2 regions of the Kitasatospora sp. NPDC101108 genome follow, and region 1 is predicted to be linked to the other one. Evidence: riboswitches for the same ligand, from Rfam matches in the RefSeq annotation. Region 1 holds a riboswitch; the other holds the start of a gene.
What was found. Region 1 has a riboswitch for magnesium ahead of ACZ6Z8_RS23625 (NRAMP family divalent metal transporter). Riboswitches for the same ligand answer to the same signal wherever they lie in the genome.
Positions count from the first base shown of each region.

Region 1 (4,768 bases):
CGACGGCGACGGTCAGCAGGCGCCCCCGGTGGCCGGACAGCCGCCGGAAGAGGTGGCCGCCGGCCAGGGCGCCGAGCAGGAAGGCGGCGAGGGCGGCCAGCGAGGCGGTGGCGGACAGCCCGGGGGCGCCGGCCAGGGCGAAGCCGAGGAACACCACGTTGCCGGTCATGTTGGCGACGAAGACGCGCCCGAGCGCCAGGTAGCTGACCGCGTCCACCACCCCGGTGACCACGGTCAGCACCAGCAGCATCGGCACCAGCGGCCCGTGCTCGGGGTCGGGTTTCGGCATCGGGCCTCCCGGAGGGTTCGTGTGACGGTCTTTCCGTTCTACATCAGCGCCGTCAGGCCAGCGCCGGGTTGCCCGGCTCGTCCGTCTCGTCGTCCAGGTGCCAGTGGAGGTCCCGCACGCCGGGCTCCAGGGACAGCCGGGTGACGACCTGTTCGAGGGCCGGGGCGACCTGGCCGCTGATCGCCACGGTGGCCCGCAGGCTGGTGGCGTCGCCCTGGTCGGTGCGGCGGGCGCGCAGGCCGGTGGGGGCGAGGCCGGAGGCGGTCAGGGCCTGGAGCAGCAGGGCGCGAATGTGGCTCTCGGCCTTGCGGTCGCACTCCAGGTGGACGGTGGCCCGGGAGGTGGAGTCCGGGTCGCTGCCGGACTGCGGGGCCCGGTCGAGCAGCCGCCCGGCCGGGCGCAGCACCAGGTGGACGGCGAGCACGGCGAGGGTGCCGAGGACGGCGAGGTCCAGCTTGCCGGAGGCGGCCAGCACCCCGACGGCGGCCGAGCACCACAGGGTGGCGGCGGTGTTGAGGCCGCGCACGCCCGCGCCGTCGCGCAGGATGACGCCACCGCCGAGGAAGCCGATGCCGGAGACGACGTAGGAGGCGACCCGGGTGGGGCTGCCGGTGTCGCCGACGGCCTCGCTGTACAGGACGAACAGGGTGGCCCCGGCGGCGACCAGGGCGTTGGTGCGCAGACCGGCCATCCGGGCGCGCCACTGGCGCTCGACGCCGATCAGCGCGCCGCAGGCGACGCCGGCGGCGAGCCGGACCAGGAACTCGACGGTGGTCAGGGTGTGCACGACGGCACCTCCTCCGGAGGATCCGCTGGACCCACGGGAGCCGCTGCGCTCACGGGAGTCGCTGCGCTCAGGGGAGTCGCGGGGAAGGCGGGCAAAGGGAACGGACGGGTGGCGAGCCGCTGCCCACCGCCCGTCCGTACGGGTCGCGACCGGTGGCTCAGTGGTTCAGAGCGGTCTGCACGATCTTGATGATGACCATGACCATCGCGATCAGCAGGTAGGCGCGCAGGGCCCCCATGCCGACCTTGCGGGCGGTGGACATCACCGGACGGCTCAGCGTCTCCAGCGGGGGCATCCGCCAGTCCTCGCGGCCGGTGCGGTCGATCGGGTCCTCCTTGGTGCCCCGCCGGCCGACGGTGAAGAAGTACCCGGCGACCAGGACGCCCGCGACCCCGCAGCCGCTCATGATCCACAGGATCGCACCGGAGCTGATGTCCGGCCAGACCACCGAGGCGGTGAGGATCAGCGAGAGCATCACCAGCACGCCGACCACCGTCGAGGTGAAGGCGTTGGTCCTCGGCCCGTTGGTCCACGGGCCGAGCACGGCCCGGTCGTTGCAGAGCAGCAGCAGGAAGACGGTGGCGGAGGGCAGCAGCACCCCGGCGAGCACCTGGACGAACTGGGTGATCAGGCCCTGGGTGTAGCCGTTGGAGAGCAGGGTGATCGCCGCCGCGACCACCACCAGGCCCGCGTACACCGCGTAGAAGCCCTTGGCGCCCTTGACCCCGCGGTGCAGCGAGTGCTTGATGCCGAAGACGTCGCCGATGGCGTAGGCGGTGGACAGCGAGACCGCGAAGGCGCCGATGATCGAGGCGTCCAGCAGGGCGATGGCGAACAGCACGCCCGCCAGGTGTCCGGCCTTGTCCTCGATGCCCTTGGCCACGGCGGCGGTGTCGGAGAACTGCCCGAAGCCGTCGGTGCCCGCGAAGGCCGCCGCCGTGAGGCCGATCAGCGCGGCCGCGCCGACGATGACCACGACGATCCCGATCCACAGGTCGACCTTCTCGTACTTCATGAAACGCGGGGTGATCCGCTTGTCGATGACGTACGACTGCTGGAAGAACAGCTGCCAGGGGGCGACGGTGGTGCCGACGATCGAGATGATGACCAGCATCACGGCGGCCAGCTGGCCGGCGCCGCCGGGCATGCTGGGCGTCACGAAGTCGTGGGCCATCTGCGAGGTCCTGGGGTGGACCATGAAGTAGATCGGGACCAGCAGCAGCGAGCCGACGCACAGCGTGATGGCGACCCGCTCGAAGCGCTGGAAGGAGCCGGTGAAGGCCGAGGCGATGATGATCGCCGCCGCCAGCACCACCGAGACGACCTTCGGCAGTCCGAGGTACCCGGCCGCCATGGTGACGCCGATGAACTCGGTGACCAGGGTGAGGGCGTTGAGCAGGAAGAGGTCGATGACGCTGAACGCGCCCCAGAACCTGCCGAAGCGCTCCAGGATGAGCCGGGCGTGGCCGACGCCGGTGACGGCGCCGAGGCGCAGCACCATCTCCTGGTTGACGTACAGCACGGGGACGAGCATCAGCAGGGTCCACAGCAGCTGGGTGCCGTAGTTCTGCCCGGCCTGGCCGTAGGTGGAGAAGGCGCCGGCGTCGTTGTCGCCGACCATCACGATCAGGCCGGGGCCGACGATCGCCAGCAGGGTCTTGAGCCGGGCGGAGAGTCCGCTGCGGGGGGTGGTGTCGTCGAGCCGGATGGTGCCGAGCGCGCCCTTGATGTCGCCGACGTGGGCGTCGTCGAGCACGGCGGACGGGACGGCGGGAGCGGTGTGGACCGTGGGGACCTTCGGGTCCAGCATCACGTTGGTCATGGCGGAGCCTCCCTGCCCTCTTCCTTGAGAGGGCGACAGGGGGCACGCAGCAGCGATCCTCCCTGCGGGCGCACGCCGTCCGCTCCGTACGGCGACGCTGAGCGGCGGCGGCCGTGCGGGCATGACGAAGCGTCAGGCGGCTTGCGTCCGGGCATGGTTGAGCACAGGACGAAGCGCCGGGTGAACGCGCAGGGAAGGTTGTTACCGCGTGCCGGAGGTGTTCGAGAGCATGCGAGGGTAGGGGCTACTGTGGCCCGGACTATTGCAGTCCATGTCTCTCGCCTCCTCCCGGTCGGGGGCGCACCGACTGTGCGCCGCGTCGCGACACGGCAAGGAGCACACCGGTCGACGAGGGACCGGTACACCCCAACTCGTCAGAGCTTTGGCACTCCACGGCGTGTCCAGCCGGATCGGCCGGAAGCCACTTGGGGTCAACCCTTAACTCGGGAAGACCTGTCCTGAACCTGGGCGTCTCTCGACGTCGTCGGGTCAGTGGCCTGTGTCCGTGAAGACGCCTCACCGAACGAGGTGCCTTTTCAAACCTCCAAAAGCATAGACCCGCCACAGCCGCCGCACGTCACCTTTTCGGCTGATCTTCGACAGCTTTGTAGAACCTTGACCGAACCGGGCCGGCTTGTGCATCCGCGCACGACATATATAGTTCACCGACATATACAGCTGACCAGCTCACGTGGGGGAACTGTGTCCCATATCGATCCGAGCCGGCCCGCACCCGTCCTGCAGCTGTCCGGGGTCTCCCGGGTGCACGGGCGCGGAGCCGCCGAGGTCCACGCCCTGCGCGGGATCGACCTGACCGTCCACCCGGGCGAGTTCGTCGCCGTGATGGGCCCGTCCGGCTCCGGGAAGTCGACCCTGCTGACCCTGGCCGGCGGGCTGGACCTGCCCAGCGACGGCCAGGTGCTCGTCGAAGGCGTGGCCCTCGGCGGGCTCGGCCGGGGCCGGCTCGCCGACCTGCGGCGGCGCTCCGTCGGGTACGTCTTCCAGGACTACAACCTGATCCCGGCGCTCACCGCCGCCGAAAACATCGCCCTGCCGCGCGAGCTCGACGGGGTCTCCGGCCGCACCGCCCGCCGGGAGGCGCTGGCCGCCCTGGAGGAACTGGGCATCGGCGGGCTCGCCGACCGGTTCCCGGACGACATGTCCGGCGGCCAGCAGCAGCGCGTCGCCATCGCCCGCGCCCTGATCGGCGAGCGCCGGCTCGTCCTCGCCGACGAGCCGACCGGCGCGCTGGACTCGGCCACCGGCGACGCCGTGCTCGCCGTGCTGCGCGCCCGCTGCGACGCCGGGGCGGCCGCCGTGATGGTCACCCACGAGGCCTCGCACGCCGGTTGGGCGGACCGGGTGGTCCACCTGCGGGACGGCGCGGTCGCCTCGGAGAGCACCGGGCGCCGCTCCGGCGGCTGCCAGGCCGCCGTCCACCGGCCCAACCACCTGGGCCAGGTGGTCCGGTGAGGTTCGGAGCGTGGAGGGTCGCGCTGCGGCTCGCCCGGCGCGACGCGCTGCGGGCCAAGGGGCGCAGCGCCCTGATCCTGGCCATGGTGGCACTGCCCGTCCTCGGGGTCACCGGCGCCGACGTGGTCCACCGCAGCGGTCAACTGACCCCGGCCGAACGGGTCGAGCGGGTGGTGGGCGGCGCTGACGCGCTGGTCACCGCGCTCAGCCCGGGCCGGAGCGTCGAACAGGCCCCGGTCGCCGAGGACGGCGCCTTCGCCGTCCAGCCCCGGCCCGGCGGGCAGCCGACGCCCGAGCAGCTGAAGGCCGCGGGCACCGATCCGGCCGCCCTGGTCACCTCGCTGCTGCCGCCCGGCAGCACCCTCACTCCCGCCCGGACCGGTCCGGAGACCGGCGC
Region 1 is NZ_JBVJLM010000011.1:79,090-83,857, forward strand. Features, by position in the region: gene ACZ6Z8_RS23615 (YoaK family protein) at 1-289, opposite strand, end outside; gene ACZ6Z8_RS23620 (MgtC/SapB family protein) at 342-1,076, opposite strand; gene ACZ6Z8_RS23625 (NRAMP family divalent metal transporter) at 1,234-2,898, opposite strand; M-box (ykoK) riboswitch at 3,257-3,433, opposite strand; gene ACZ6Z8_RS23630 (ABC transporter ATP-binding protein) at 3,610-4,371, shown strand; gene ACZ6Z8_RS23635 (FtsX-like permease family protein) at 4,368-4,768, shown strand, end outside.

Region 2 (4,768 bases), on a different contig from region 1:
CGCTACTGCGCCGGGGCCACCGCCGACGGCGGCAACACCTACAACGTGGTGGACGTGGTGCTCGCCGCCGGTGTGCCCGCCCCGGACGCCTCGCTGGAGCGCAACTTCTACACCACCTCCTCCTGCGGCCTGTGCGGCAAGGCCAGCCTGGACGCGGTGCGCACCACCGCGCCGTGGAGTGTCGCCGAGGACGGGCTGCGGGTCACCCCCGAGCTGCTCTCCGCACTGCCCGACCGGCTGCGTGCCGCCCAGAAGGTCTTCGACAGCACCGGCGGCCTGCACGCGGCCGGACTCTTCGACGCCGAGGGCCGGCTGCTCTGCCTGCGCGAGGACGTGGGCCGGCACAACGCGGTGGACAAGGTGGTCGGCCACGCGCTGCGCGAGGGCCTGCTCCCGGCGCGCGGCACGGTGCTGATGGTCAGCGGCCGGGCCTCCTTCGAGCTGGTCCAGAAGGCCGTGATGGCCGGCATCCCGATGCTCGCCGCCGTCTCCGCGCCGTCCTCGCTGGCGGCGGACCTCGCCGAGGAGAGCGGGCTGACGCTGGTCGGCTTCCTGCGCGGCGACTCGATGAACGTGTACACCCGCCCGGACCGGATCGACACCGGCTCGGAGAACACCTCCCGGGACAGCGCGTAGCCGGTCGGCCCGGACAGGCCCCGGACAGGCTCTAGTCGGAGGGCTGGGGCGTCCAGCGGTGCAGGCCCTTGCGGTCGTAGTAGCGGGTCATCCCGAAGCCGAAGGCCAGGGCCAGCACCACGCCGACGGCGATCATGGTCCAGCCGCGGGCCAGTCCGGCGTCGGAGCGCGCGTCGAAGAAGAGGATCGCCCGGATGCCGTCGCTCAGCTGTCGCATCGGCTCGAAGGCGCCGAGGAAGCGGTAGAAGGCGGGCACCGCCTGCAGCGGGACGGTCGCCCCGGAGGACGGCAGGGCCAGGGCGATGAAGACGAACATGGACACCAGCTGCCCGATCCCGCCGAACGCGGCGTTGATCGCCTGCACCCCGAGGCCGACGGCCAGGCTGGCGCAGTAGGCGAAGAGCCAGAGCATCGCCATGTGCGGGGCGTCCATGCCGAGGATGCCTACGGTGCAGAGCAGCACCAGCGAGGTGGTGAGCAGCATGATCCCGGCGGTCATCATCATCTTGAGCAGCAGGGTCTGGGTGCGGCTGATCGGTACGGTCGGGCGGCGGGTGTGCCAGGGGCCGATCTCGCTGTCGCTGTAGCCGAGCGCGCCGTCTACGCCGTTGTGGATGATGTTGCCGCCGATGAAGCCGCTCAGGACGGACAGCAGGGCGTAGTAGAAGGCGCTCAGGCCGAGCCCGCTGTGGCTGCCGATCGGGCCGGCCTTGGTGGTGACGGTGAACGGGTCGGCGAGCAGCAGTCGGGCGGTGGCGCCGCCGTCCGGTCCGGAGGACTTGGTGGCGGGTACGGCGGCGAGCAGCTGCCTGCCGGTGGCGAGCGAGGCCTGGTGGGCGGCGCCCTGGGCGATCTGCGAGGCCATCGAGGCACCCAGGCTGCCCAGAGCCGGGTTGGTGAGGACGGTGAGGGTGGGCCGCGCGGTGGCCCCGCCGGTGGCCAGCCCGGTGACGGCGGCGGTGAAGTCCGCGGGGACGAGCAGCGCGGCGTAGACCTTGCCGGAGGAGATCAGGTCGTGGGCGCCGGCCTCGTCGGTCTGCTTCCAGTCGACGGTCTCGCCGGGTGTGCCGGCCACCACCGCCCGGGTCAGCTCGGTGCCGGAGTTCACCGCCCGGCCGGGCGGCGGGGCGCCCCGGTCGGCGTTGACCAGGGCGATCGGCAGCCGGTGCAGGTTCCCGTTCGGGTTGACGATGCCGCCCATGTAGAGCAGCGAGAGCACCACGGCCACCAGTGCGCACAGGACGCTCGGGAAGAGCCACAGTTTCGGCTTCCGGGCGAGCGCCAGTGCCCTCGCCTGCCGGGGAGCCCCCTGGGAGCCTGTGGTCGCCATGCCACCCCTCGGTTCCGGGCACGGGCCGGTGCCGTGCCGCTACGGGTACGGCGGGAAGTCGTTCCGTGGGCGCGTGGCGGCCAAACCCGCGTCACCCGGGCGGCGGAACGCCCGCGGCCCGCCCAGACAGTAAAGGTTCTACCAAGTACGCAAGTATCGCGCTCCGGCCGGTCTATGCTTCTGGAGGTTTGAAGAAGGCACCTCGTTCGGTGAGGCTTCTTCACGGACACAGGCCACTGATCCGACGACGTCGAGAGACGCCCAGGGTTAGGACAGATCCTCCCGACCTAAGGGTTGATCCGAAGTGGCTTCCGGCCCAGGGGGGTTGGACACGCCGTGGAGTGCCAAAGCTCTGACGAGTTGGGGTGAACCGGTGGCCGTTCCGCGCGCCGGCGAACTCCTTGCCGCGTCGATGACACGCACCACGGGGTGCGCCGACCGGGAGGAGGCGAGAGACATGGATTGCAGTAGTCCGGGCCACAGTAGCCCCTGCCCCCGCCTGTCCTCGTACGCCCCGTACACCTCCGGCACGCGGTAACAACCTTCTCCACGCGTTGATTTGAGGGCGCATCAGCATCGGCTCACCATGCACGCGGCTTCGCCGTGCCCGCACGGGCGCGCACCGCCGCGCGCCGATGCTCCGCGCCCGTACGCAGGAAAGGGCTGCTGCCGCGCGCCCCCAACCGCCCCGCCGCCCGGGGCCCACGGGAGGAACGCCATGACCACCGACACCACTCTCAACTCCAAGCCCCCGCAGCCGCGTTCGGCGGCGCTCGACGACGCCCACATCGGCGACATCAAGGGTGCGCTCGGCACCATCCGGCTCGATGACCAGGCACCACGCCAGGGCCTGAGCGCAAGACTCAAGACCCTCCTGGCGATCGTCGGCCCCGGCCTGATCGTGATGGTCGGCGACAACGACGCCGGCGCCTTCTCCACCTACGGCCAGGCCGGGCAGAACTACGGCACCCAGCTGCTGTGGACGCTGGCCCTGCTCATCCCCGTCCTGTACGTCAACCAGGAGATGGTGCTGCGCCTCGGCGCCGTCACCGGCGTCGGCCACGCCCGCCTCATCCTGGAGCGCTTCGGGAAGTTCTGGGGCGCGTTCAGCGTCATCGACCTCTTCCTGCTCAACGCGCTGACGCTGGTCACCGAGTTCATCGGGGTGACACTCGCGGCCGGGTACCTGGGCCTGCCGAAGGTCGCCTCCGTGGTCCTGGCGGCCGCGGTGATCATCGCGTCGGCCTTCACCGGCTCCTTCCAGCGCTTCGAGCGCGTCGCCGTGACGCTGTGCGTCGGCTCGCTGCTGCTGGTGCCGATCTACTTCATGGTCCACCCCAGGACCTCGCAGCTGGCCCACGACTTCGTGGTCCCCAGCATGCCCGGCGGCTCGGGCGAGCTGGCGACCGTCATGCTGCTGATCGTCTCCATCGTCGGCACCACCGTCGCCCCCTGGCAGCTGTTCTTCCAGCAGTCCTACGTCATCGACAAGCGCATCACCCCGCGCTTCATGAAGTACGAGAAGGCCGATCTGTGGATCGGCATCGCCATCGTCATCATCGGCGCCTCCGCCATGATGGGCTTCTGCGCCGCCGCGTTCGCCGGCACCGACGGCTTCGGCCAGTTCTCCGACGCGGCCGGCGTGGCCAAGGGGCTGGAGGACAAGGCCGGTCACGTGGTCGGCGTGCTGTTCGCCATCGCCCTGCTGGACGCCTCGATCATCGGCGCCTTCGCGGTCTCGCTGTCCACCGCCTACGCCATCGGCGACGTCTTCGGCATCAAGCACTCGCTGCACCGCGGAGTCAAGGGTGCCAAGGGCTTCTACGGCATCTACGCCGGCGTGGTCGTGGTGGCCGCCGCCATCACCCTGCTGTCCACCGACTACGCGCAGGGCCTGATGACCCAGTTCGTCCAGGTGCTGGCCGGGGTGCTGCTGCCCTCCGCGACCGTTTTCCTGCTGCTGCTCTGCAACGACAGGGCCGTGCTCGGCCCCTGGCGCAACGGTCCCAAGACCAACGCCTTCACCTCCGCGGTGGTCGGCATCCTGGTGATGCTGTCGCTGATCCTGACCGCCGCCGTGGTCTGGCCGGACATCAGCTCCGACGCCCTGCTCTGGATCATGGCCGGCTGCGGCGTAACGGGTGTCCTGGTCGCCGGGTACTTCTTCACCTTCGGCCGCAAGGGCACCAAGGAGGACCCGATCGACCGCACCGGCCGGGAGAACTGGCGGATGCCCCCGCTGGAGACCCTGGAGAAGCCGGTCATGTCCACCGCCCGCAAGGTCGGCATGGGTGCGCTGCGCACCTACCTGCTGATCGCGATGATCATGGTCATCATCAAGGTCGTCCAGACCGCCCTGAACCACTGACCCGGACGCCGGGGGCGGCGACCGCGCACGACCGCCCACCGCCCCCGGCCCCGCCCCGGAACCCTCGACCGCCCCGCACCCGGGGAAAGGAAGGGAGTACGGCCATGCGCCCCACCGGTACCGCCCTCGGCACCACCATCCGCACCGCCACCGACACCGACACCACGCCGTTCCACCGCTGCCCGAGCGTCCGGCTCGCCCTGCACGACGGCGTCGAGCGCGCCTACCGCCTCGACGACCCCGGCGCCTGCCCCCTCTCGGGCACGCCCGACACCCCGGCCTCCGCGTACGAGCCCCGCGTCCACCTGGCCTACCTGCTGGCCCGCCAGGGCCACCGCCCGGACTGGCTCGCCCGCTTCGCGGACCTCCCGCCGGCTGCCGCGCGCCGCCTGGCCCACGCCGCCGCCGAGCGCGCGGGCGCAGCTGCCTGACGA
Region 2 is NZ_JBVJLM010000006.1:402,646-407,413, forward strand. Features, by position in the region: gene fdhD (formate dehydrogenase accessory sulfurtransferase FdhD) at 1-636, shown strand, start outside; gene ACZ6Z8_RS17120 (YhgE/Pip domain-containing protein) at 668-1,966, opposite strand; M-box (ykoK) riboswitch at 2,161-2,338, shown strand; gene ACZ6Z8_RS17125 (NRAMP family divalent metal transporter) at 2,685-4,334, shown strand; gene ACZ6Z8_RS17130 (hypothetical protein) at 4,439-4,765, shown strand.
Region 2: linked by a shared signal. The riboswitch ahead of ACZ6Z8_RS17125 (NRAMP family divalent metal transporter) and the one ahead of ACZ6Z8_RS23625 (NRAMP family divalent metal transporter) in region 1 are both predicted to bind magnesium.